Regions from separate parts of the Cytobacillus pseudoceanisediminis genome, predicted to be linked through region 1. Evidence: riboswitches for the same ligand, from Rfam matches in the RefSeq annotation. Region 1 holds a riboswitch; each other region holds the start of a gene.
What was found. A riboswitch is a leader RNA that binds a small molecule or an ion and turns the genes downstream of it on or off. The one in region 1 is predicted to bind S-adenosylmethionine.

Region 1 (3,277 bases):
CGGCCATGGCCGTGTAGCCAACAAGCGCGATGGCTGTAACGGTAATTCCTGAAACAAGGGCGGGCATTGATTCCGGAAGCAGAACCTTCCAGATAATCGTGCTTGTTTTTGCCCCCATAGACTTGGCCGCTTCAATTACACCTTTATCTATTTCCCTCAAGCCTATTTCCACCATACGGGCATAAAAAGGGGCGGCACCAATAATTAATGCAGGCAGTGCTGCATCTTCCCCGATCATTGTTCCTAGAAGAAACTTGGTAAATGGAATCAATAACACGATCAGAATAATAAACGGAATTGAGCGGAATATATTGACGAAAGCAGAAATAACTTTATTAATTGCTGCGTTTTCCCAGATGTTACCCTTGGAAGTCAGGAAGAGCAGCAATCCCAGAATTGCACCTAAAATAAAAGTTGCGAGAACAGAAATAGCTGTCATATATAGGGTTTCCATTGTAGCTTCCCACATGGAATCCCATTTCACATTTGGAAACCATTCGTTAAGCATTGGAAATCACCTCCACGCCAACCTGCTGAGAATGAATAAATTCAATGGCTTTTGCAACTTCCTCTGCTTCTCCATCAACATGGATGAATAAAGTACCGTAAGAACCATTCTGTGTCTGGGAAATCTTTCCTTGAAGGATATTTACGGTTACCTGGAAATTACGGATCAGGTTTGTAATCAACGGCTGTTCAGCTGATTCGCCGACAAACCCTAATTGCACTACTTTTCCTTTTGGATACAAATCGACCAGATGATCAATCGTTTCCTTAGTTTCTTCAGGCTCTGTCACCTGCTGTACAAACCGCTTTGTAATCACAGCTTTGGGATTCCTAAATACATCCAATACAGGCCCGATTTCAACAATTCGGCCGCCTTCCATGACTGCAACCCGATGGCAGATTTTACGGATAACGTGCATTTCATGAGTAATTAGGACAATCGTTAAGCCCAGACGCTCATTGATGTCAACAAGCAGCTCCAAAATGGAATCTGTAGTCTGCGGATCAAGTGCAGATGTCGCCTCATCACAAAGCAGTACTTTTGGATTGTTGGCAAGGGCTCTAGCAATTCCAACCCTTTGTTTTTGACCGCCGCTGAGCTGGGAAGGATAGGCATCTTCTCTTCCTTCGAGGCCAACGAGTTTAATGAGCTCGTCTACCCTTTTCAGCCTTTCCTGCCGGGAAACACCAGCAATTTCAAGCGGAAAAGCGATATTCTCTCTTACCGTTCTCGACCATAATAGGTTGAAATGCTGGAAGATCATGCTTATTACCTGACGCGCTTTTCTTAGCTTGCTTCCCTTTATCTTTGAAACCTCATTTCCTGCAACTGTCACACTGCCATGGGTAGGAAGCTCCAGCCCATTCAGCATGCGGATCAAGGTACTTTTACCTGCACCGCTATATCCGATAACTCCGAAGATTTCTCCTTCCTTTACTTCCAGGTTTACATTGTCAACAGCTTTTACCTGGCCTTTTTTTGAAGAGAAAATCTTCTGTACATCTTTTATAGAAATCAACGTGAATTGTCACCTCTTTAATCGAAAGATACAGATTATAATTATTAGACTGCTTATATTCCCCTATTTTTTACTCCTTATAGGCTTTCATGCGCTAAAAGCAAAAATGCCTTTCTGCACATGAGCAGAAAGGCATTAAAAATTAAGTCCTTTCTCTCATCTGTCAAAGCTATGCTTTGAGTGAATTGGCACCATTTCAAATAATTGACGGTTGCCGGGCTTCATAGGGCACTTCCCTCCACCTCTCTTGATAAGAGCGTAACGATTTATATTCAATTAATATTTTAATAAATTAAGCAGTTTATTAATTACGTTTGCTATCGTATCATAGCCATCAAAAAGGTGTCAACGAAGAAATTTTAAACTTTCGGAAAAAAATGAATGGTAAATTTTCCTTTATGCTTTTGCAGAAAGTGATGTAATGCCTGCAGCTGCTTCGATCGCCTGTTCCAGATCTTCAATCAAATCTTCCGCATTCTCGATTCCGATAGAAATTCGAATTAGATCCTCCGGCACTCCCGCAGCTTTTAAACCTTCTTCATCAAGCTGCTGGTGAGTTGTACTTGCAGGGTGGATAATCAGGCTCTTTGCATCCCCGACATTTGCCACATGTGCCCAAAGCTTCAGGCTGTTTATTAGCTTGGCACCTGCTTCTCTTCCGCCAGCAATTCCAAACACAACCACAGCTCCTGCTCCTTTCGGCATGTATTTATCCGCCAATTTTTTATCCGGATGGCTTTCATTTCCAGGATACAGGACCCAATTAACAGCTGGATGCGCCTCTAGATACTCCACTACTTTTTTCGTGTTGGCAACATGCTCTTTCATCCGTACATGCAAAGTTTCAAGCCCCAATGTGAATTGAAATGCACTTTGCGCACTCATAGCAGGCCCTAAGTCTCTCAAAAGCTGTACGCGTGCTTTGATAATATAAGCCGCCTCGCCAATTGCTTCGCTATAGACAATATCATGGTAGCTGGGATCTGGCTCTGTAAAGCCCGGGAACTTATGGGAATTCCAGTCAAATTTTCCTCCGTCTACAATAATTCCTCCCATTGTTGTTCCATTGCCGAGCAGCCATTTAGTCGCAGAGTGTATAACAATGTCAGCCCCATGTTCGATCGGCCTGCATAGATAAGGTGTAGCAAAAGTGTTATCGACAATCAGCGGCACACCATTCTCGTGTGCAATTGCTGCTACCTTTTCAATATCCAGGATTTTTAAGCTTGGGTTCCCTATCGTTTCGGCAAAGATGGCCTTTGTTTTATCTGTAATCGCGTTACGGAAATTTTCCGGCTCTTTTGGATCAACCAGTTTCACTTTAATTCCATACTTGGGAAGTGTGACTGCAAACAAATTATAAGTACCGCCATATAAATTGGACGCAGCAATAATTTCATCCCCTGCTTCAGCTATGTTTAAAATGGCAAGCGTAATGGCAGATTGTCCGCTTGCAAGAGCCAGGGCACCAACTCCTCCTTCAAGCAAGGCCACTCTTTCCTCAAATACACTTACAGTCGGATTATGTATCCTGCTATAAATATATCCTGGCTCTTTAAGAGCAAAGAGATCTGCAGCGTGATCTGTATTCTTGAACTGGTAAGCATTGTTCTGGTAAATCGGTACCGCCCTTGCGCCAGTTACAGGGTCTGGCTTCAGTCCCCCATGCACTCCAATTGTTTCAAAACGGTATTTTTTTTGTTTATCAGTCATTGCTTTCTCTCCTCTATAAAAATTTTAGTATTTCTTAT
Region 2 (3,277 bases), 2.3 Mb from region 1:
AAAGCAGGATTGGTTGAAATCCCTCAATGCCTTTTAAACCCTGGGGACAGCGTATTGGTTCCGGACCCGGGATATCCTGATTATTGGTCAGGTGTTGCACTTGCCAAAGCAAAAATGGTGACAATGTCTCTAAGAGAAGAAAATAACTTCCTGCCAGTATACAGTGAATTGTCAGCAGACCAGCTTAATGCAGCCAAACTGATGTTCCTTAATTATCCAAATAATCCCACTGGAGCAGTGGCAAACAAGGACTTTTTCAAGAAACAGTTGATTTGAGCAGAAGCCATGGTATTTGCATCGTCCATGATTTTGCATATGGAGGAATTGGTTTTGACGGCATAAAGCCTGAAAGCTTTCTTCAGGCAGAAGGGGCAAAAGAGGTCGGAATTGAAATTTATACACTTTCAAAAACATTTAATATGGCAGGCTGGAGAGTTGGATTTGCAGCTGGAAATGCAAGTGTCATCGCAGCACTGAACCTTATGCAGGATCATCTATACGTCAGCTTGTTTGGTGCTGTTCAGGAAGCTGCAGCAGTTGCTCTGTCAGGACCACAGGATTGTGTTAAAGAATTGAATTCCATATACGAATCCAGACGTAATACATTCATCTCTGGCCTCAGGGAAATCGGCTGGAATGTTCAAGCTCCTAAAGGCTCTTTTTTTGCATGGCTCAAGGTCCCTGAACAATTTACATCGGAAGAGTTTGCTGACTATCTCTTGGATAAAGCGCATATTGCGGTTGCACCAGGCATCGGATTTGGTGATTTTGGAGAAGGGTATGTGAGAGCGGGTTTACTGACATCTGAGGAGAGACTTAAAGAAGCAGTGGGCAGAATAAAAAAATTAAATTTATTTTAAATTTTTCTCATAATTCAATTGACAAAAATATTAAGCACTGTCATAATTCTAATTAAATTTTAATTCTAAATTAACTGAATACTCGTTTCGTTTTCTTATCAAGAGCAGGCGGAGGGACTAGCCCTATGAAGCCCGGCAACCGACTTATACATGAGCACGGTGCTAAATCTTGCAGCTTATAGCTGAAAGATAAGAAGATGTTAGATTGCTATCCTAACCTCTTCTTATTTGAAGAGGTTTTTTATTGTTTTCATTCTTTGATTTTTGAAAGGAAGAATATACATGAGTGAAATTATTGCAACGTATCTGGTTCATGATGAAAAACATAACCCGGAGAAAAAGGCCGAGGAGATCGCTTTAGGCTTAACGGTCGGGTCATGGACCCATTTGCCGGAACTAGAAAAACAGCAGCTGGAAAAGCATAAAGGCAGGGTCGTTTCTGTTGAAGACTATACTAAAGATGAAGAAAAAAGGAAACAGCCGCAGTCATTAAGATTGCCTATCCAACTGTTAATTTCAGTCCTGATTTACCGGCAATATTAACAACAGTCTTTGGAAAACTATCATTGGATGGAAAGATTAAATTGTTAGATTTACAGTTTTCCAATGAACTTAAAAGCTTTTTTCCTGGGCCACGATTCGGGATTGACGGACTGAGGGAAAAACTGAATGTATATGATAGACCCCTTCTGATGAGCATCTTCAAAGGGGTGCTGGGCAAAGACATGGATTTTTTAACTTCGCAGCTGAGGGAACAGGCCCTTGGCGGCATCGACCTTGTAAAAGATGATGAAATTCTATTTGAAAACCGCCTTACACCTTTTGAAGCCCGGATAACCGAAGGCAAAGAAGTGCTAAGGCAGGTTTATGAGGAAACAGGCCACCGTACCCTATATGCTGTGAATTTAACAGGCAGGTCTTTTGATTTAAAAGATAAGGCAAGGAAAGCATCCAGACTTGGTGCAGATCTTCTTCTCTTCAACGTATTCTCGTATGGGCTCGATGTTTTGCAGTCATTAAGAGAAGATGATGAGATAGGGCTGCCTATCATGGCACATCCTGCAGTTAGTGGAGCTCTTTCTGCTTCAAGTGTTTATGGGATTTCCTATCCTTTGCTTTTAGGCAAACTCCTCAGGTATGCAGGCGCAGACTTTTCTCTATTCCCTTCACCTTATGGATCGGTTGCCCTTGAAAAAACTCTGGCCTTATCAATTGGGGATACCCTGACTAGGAATGATTTCTGCAAAAGAACCTTTCCGGTTCCATCAGCCGGCATCCATCCGGGTCTTGTACCTTTGCTTTTCGAAGACTTCGGAATAGACAGTGTAATTAATGCCGGAGGTGGCGTACATGGGCATCCGGATGGGGCAAGAGGAGGCGGTTTGGCATTCCGCCAGGCAATAGATTTAATTTTAAATGGGGCTTCTTTAACAGATGCTCCATCAAACTTCCCTGAATTAAAAAAAGCGATTGATCTGTGGGGGTACAAAGAGGTGGCTGTAAAGAATGGCTAAAGTGGCGGTATTTTGTGATTTTGATGGAACTATTACCGAAAACGATAACATCATTCATATCATGAAGCACTTTGCTCCTTCTCAATGGGAGGGGATAAAAAATCAAGTTCTGGGACAGGAAATTACCATTCAAGAAGGAGTAGGAAAGATGTTTTCCCTTCTGCCAAGCAGTCTGAAAGATGCTATCACCGATTTCATCTTAGAAAATGCAAGAGTAAGAGAGGGATTTCAGCCATTTATCGATTATCTGGAAAAAGAAAAAATACCGCTTTATATAGTCAGCGGAGGAATAGATTTTTTTGTGGCTCCTGTACTGGATAAGTATGGACCCTTTGAAGAGGTGTTCTGCAATAGTTCTGATTTTAGCGGCGATACAATTAATATCTTATGGCCCCATAGCTGCGATGAAAAATGCAATAAGAATTGCGGCTGCTGCAAGCCTTCTATTATGAGGAAACTGGTGGATGAGAACACCTTTAAAGTGGTGATCGGAGATTCAGTAACCGATCTGGAGGCTGCCAAACAGGCAGACTTTGTCATTGCCAGAGATCTGCTCCTGGAGAAAAGCAAAGAGATGAACCTAAATCATTCTGCCTTTGAAACATTCTATGATTGCATTGAGCTTTTAAAAAGATTAAATGAGGTGAGGGTATGAGCAGAGTTGGGGAAAAATGGAATGAGCTTGCAGATATTAAGGAAGAGCTTGCAGAAAGGGACTGGTTTATGGGAACAAGCGGAAATCTGGCCATTAAGGTCAGCTCACATCCCCTTCAATTCCTCGTAACAGCAAGCGGAAAGGATAAAAGGAAACGCACTGATGAAGACTTTCTCCTTGTTGATGAATATGGACACCCGGCAGGGGAAACACATTTAAAGCCTTCTGCTGAAACACTTCTGCATTCT
Region 3 (3,277 bases), 2.4 Mb from region 1:
GGCAACCACAGGTGTATTGAGCTCTACATTTATTTTAAAAAGGATTTCATTCAGCAATTCTACAGCATCAGTCGGAGGTACGGAACGGTCATATAAGTCTCCTGCAATAACGACTGCATCCGGCTTTTCTTCCTCTACCACATCAATAAATTGATGCAAAAAATGACGCTGATCTCCGGTCATATATACACCATGGACCAGCTTGCCCAAATGCCAATCAGCGGTATGGATAAATTTCATATCTAACACCCTCTTTTCCTTGCCTGAGATTCTTTCTGCAATGTTACCATTATACCAAATCAAAAAACGGCAATGGCTCAGCAAAATTTGACAGAACATTCGTTCTAATTATATCAAAGATTATTTCCAAAACATAGCATTATTCGAAAAGAAAAAGAGCCCAACAAAGGCTCTTTCATCTATTGCTTTTTTAGCTTAGGGAAGTTAATCAAAATGGCTATAACACCGCAAATGCCAATTAATATTGGATAAATGGAATATGCCATGATGCTCACCGGCGAAATGGCAGCGAGCCCGGAAGCAGCCAGCATCTGTGCCCCATATGGGATAGTCCCTTGTACAAAACAGGCAAATATATCAAGAATACTTGCTGATTTACGTGGGTCAATCTCATATTGATCTGCAATTTTTTTGGCAAGCGGCCCTGCAATAATGATGGCAATTGTGTTATTGGCTGTAGATAAATTTGTCAGGGTGACAAGTGACGCAATACCAAATTCAGCTCCCCTGCGAGATTTTATTTTGCTTGTAGCCATGTGAAGCAAGTAATCGATTCCGCCATTAAATCGGATGATCTCAACCAATCCGCCAATGAGGATGGCAATTATCGCAAGGGTCTGCATACCAGCCATTCCTTCAGCAACCATTTGCAGGAATGAAACAAAGGTATAGCTGCCGTCTGCAATTCCGATCAGCCCTGCAAGAAGGATACCCCCGCTAAGGACAAGAATGACATTCATGCCAAGCAAAGCTGCAGCCAATACGCCAAGATAAGGGACTACTTTCAAAAAGCTGTAATCCCCGCTGGTTACCACGCTTTCCTGACCTGCTGTTAAAATCCCAAGAATCAAAGCCGTAAGCAATGCAGCAGGCAGGACGATTAAGAAATTCACACGGAATTTATCGGTCATTCTCGTTCCTTGTGTCCTGACCGCTGCAATGGTCGTATCAGAAATGACGGAAAGATTATCCCCGAACATGGCACCGCCTATTATTGCTGCCATGGCCAATGCGACGGAAATATCGGTCTCCGCAGAAAGAGCTACACCAATTGGAGCGAGAGCTACAACTGTCCCCATTGATGTTCCCATTGATAATGAAATAAAGCATGCAATGATAAAAATTCCGACCATAAGCAGATTCTGCGGGATAAAAGAGAGTGCAAGGTTCACTGTTGAATCAACTGCACCCATACCTTTAGCTGTACCAGAAAAGGCCCCTGCCAGGATAAAAATGATGGACATTAATATAATATCGGGATGACCTGCCCCTTTAGTGAATATCTCTACTTTTTCCATGAATGGCTTTTTTCTGTTCATTGCCAGTCCTATTCCGGCTGTAGCGGATACACTGACAATGATTGGAATGCTATTGAAATCTCCTGTTGCTATGCCGCTTCCAATAAAAATTAGAAGGAAAGCCAAAAGCGGCAATAATGCCCAGGGATTGCCCTTGTTTTTCATTAAAAATCTCCTCTCCGAATGGATTTTCCAGCAAAATAAAAAGACCTCTTCAAGCAAGAAGAGATCTTAACAAATCAATCGTTCTCTTCTTATCTGCCAAGCACCTATGCTTGCTGGATTTGGCACAGCGCTCTATAGAGCCCGCTGCCGAGACATCTTCGGGCCAGTCCCTCAGTCTCTCTTGATAAGTGATTTATATGAAATTATTCTGAAATAACTCACGTTTGAAAATTATACAGGAAACTCGCGAAACTTCAAGCACTTTTTTGTTATAGATTAAGAATCTGAATAATACTTTAAAAGGGGAAAGATGGGGATTATGAATTTAAAAAAGCCGCAATGCGGCTTAAAATTAGTGCAGATCTTTTGAATTTGGCGGGGAATGCCCCTTTTTCAGCTCCTGAAATATATCACCTGATGCTTGTGGTGCAGGCTGAACGGGTGACTGCAAAATCATTTCTCCTATCAGCCTTTTAAATTCTCCAACAGTCAAAGGCTTCGCATCATTCATTAACTCATACCCAAGCTGTCCATTCGGTTCAAGCGTAGCCATTTTGACATCTGAAATTTTTGTGATTCCGTTGGTTCTAAGCCTCATTTCCAGCTGATCAGCTGTAAAGCGCAGCTTCCTCATATTTGCTGTTTTTAGCTTCCCATCCTCAATCACAATTTTGGATTTGCCCGTTATAAATTTTTCAATAAAATTAAACTTTACCTGCAGATATTCCATTAATATTAATGATCCGATTAAGATAGCTGCTGCCACAATCGTTTTCCAAACACTTGTCTCAATGATCGGCTGAATGATAATGGTACCTATTGAAATCATCACAACTGTTTGAGCTAATGTCATTTGCGAAATGGATTTTCTTCCGGCCACACGTAAAAGCAATACCCCTGAAAAAATTAAAAGGACTGATTCCCATAAAAAATCCATCTTATACCACCTTCCCTTTTTCCCATAGGTTGTGGCATAGCATGTACTTATATACAATCGTTGATAAATAAAACAGCCTGACCAAATGGCCAGGCTGTTTTTGTATGGGTCTGTCGATTATAGTTTAGTTACGTTAGCTGCTTGAGGTCCGCGTGCACCTTCAACAACTTCGAAAGAAACTTCTTGGCCTTCTTCTAAAGATTTGAAACCTTCAGATTGGATAGCAGAGTAATGTACGAATACGTCGTTTCCGTCTTCACCTTCGATGAATCCGAAACCTTTTTCAGCATTGAACCATTTTACTTTACCGTTTTTCATGAAAAAATCCTCCTATTGGCTAGAAAAAGCCATGTGTAAATTCACCATATACACGCTTATAACTTTACGTTCATTACTCATCCAGACCATTGCCTAACGGTTGAAAAAGCAGCTAGCAAAATATAACACGATGCATAACGGCTGATTCAAATTTAGCACTTATAGGAAGGAATGTCAACTATACCACCCGTTTGCAAAAGGAATTTTCAAACTATTTCGTCTTCCGCGGATTCCAAAATGTGTAAATCTATCATGATATATCTACCATTTTAGAGACAATCAGACAAACAAATTATATGATGCATTCATAAAATATAGA

Region 2: another riboswitch for S-adenosylmethionine. It lies ahead of mtnW (2,3-diketo-5-methylthiopentyl-1-phosphate enolase); the one in region 1 lies ahead of M5V91_RS25720 (methionine ABC transporter ATP-binding protein).
Region 3: another riboswitch for S-adenosylmethionine. It lies ahead of M5V91_RS09880 (Na+/H+ antiporter NhaC family protein); the one in region 1 lies ahead of M5V91_RS25720 (methionine ABC transporter ATP-binding protein).

What each region holds. Positions count from the first base shown of each region.
Region 1 is NZ_CP097349.1:4,817,069-4,820,345, reverse strand. It holds gene M5V91_RS25725 (methionine ABC transporter permease) at 1-508, opposite strand, end outside; gene M5V91_RS25720 (methionine ABC transporter ATP-binding protein) at 501-1,526, opposite strand; SAM riboswitch class I at 1,680-1,783, opposite strand; gene M5V91_RS25715 (O-acetylhomoserine aminocarboxypropyltransferase/cysteine synthase family protein) at 1,923-3,239, opposite strand.
Region 2 is NZ_CP097349.1:2,481,128-2,484,404, reverse strand. It holds partial or broken gene M5V91_RS13310 (pyridoxal phosphate-dependent aminotransferase) at 1-860, shown strand, start outside; SAM riboswitch class I at 953-1,056, shown strand; partial or broken gene mtnW (2,3-diketo-5-methylthiopentyl-1-phosphate enolase) at 1,143-2,374, shown strand; gene M5V91_RS13300 (2-hydroxy-3-keto-5-methylthiopentenyl-1-phosphate phosphatase) at 2,367-3,029, shown strand; gene M5V91_RS13295 (methylthioribulose 1-phosphate dehydratase) at 3,026-3,277, shown strand, end outside.
Region 3 is NZ_CP097349.1:1,846,960-1,850,236, forward strand. It holds gene M5V91_RS09875 (exonuclease SbcCD subunit D) at 1-240, opposite strand, end outside; gene M5V91_RS09880 (Na+/H+ antiporter NhaC family protein) at 420-1,703, opposite strand; SAM riboswitch class I at 1,790-1,894, opposite strand; gene M5V91_RS09885 (DUF421 domain-containing protein) at 2,056-2,640, opposite strand; gene M5V91_RS09890 (cold-shock protein) at 2,758-2,958, opposite strand.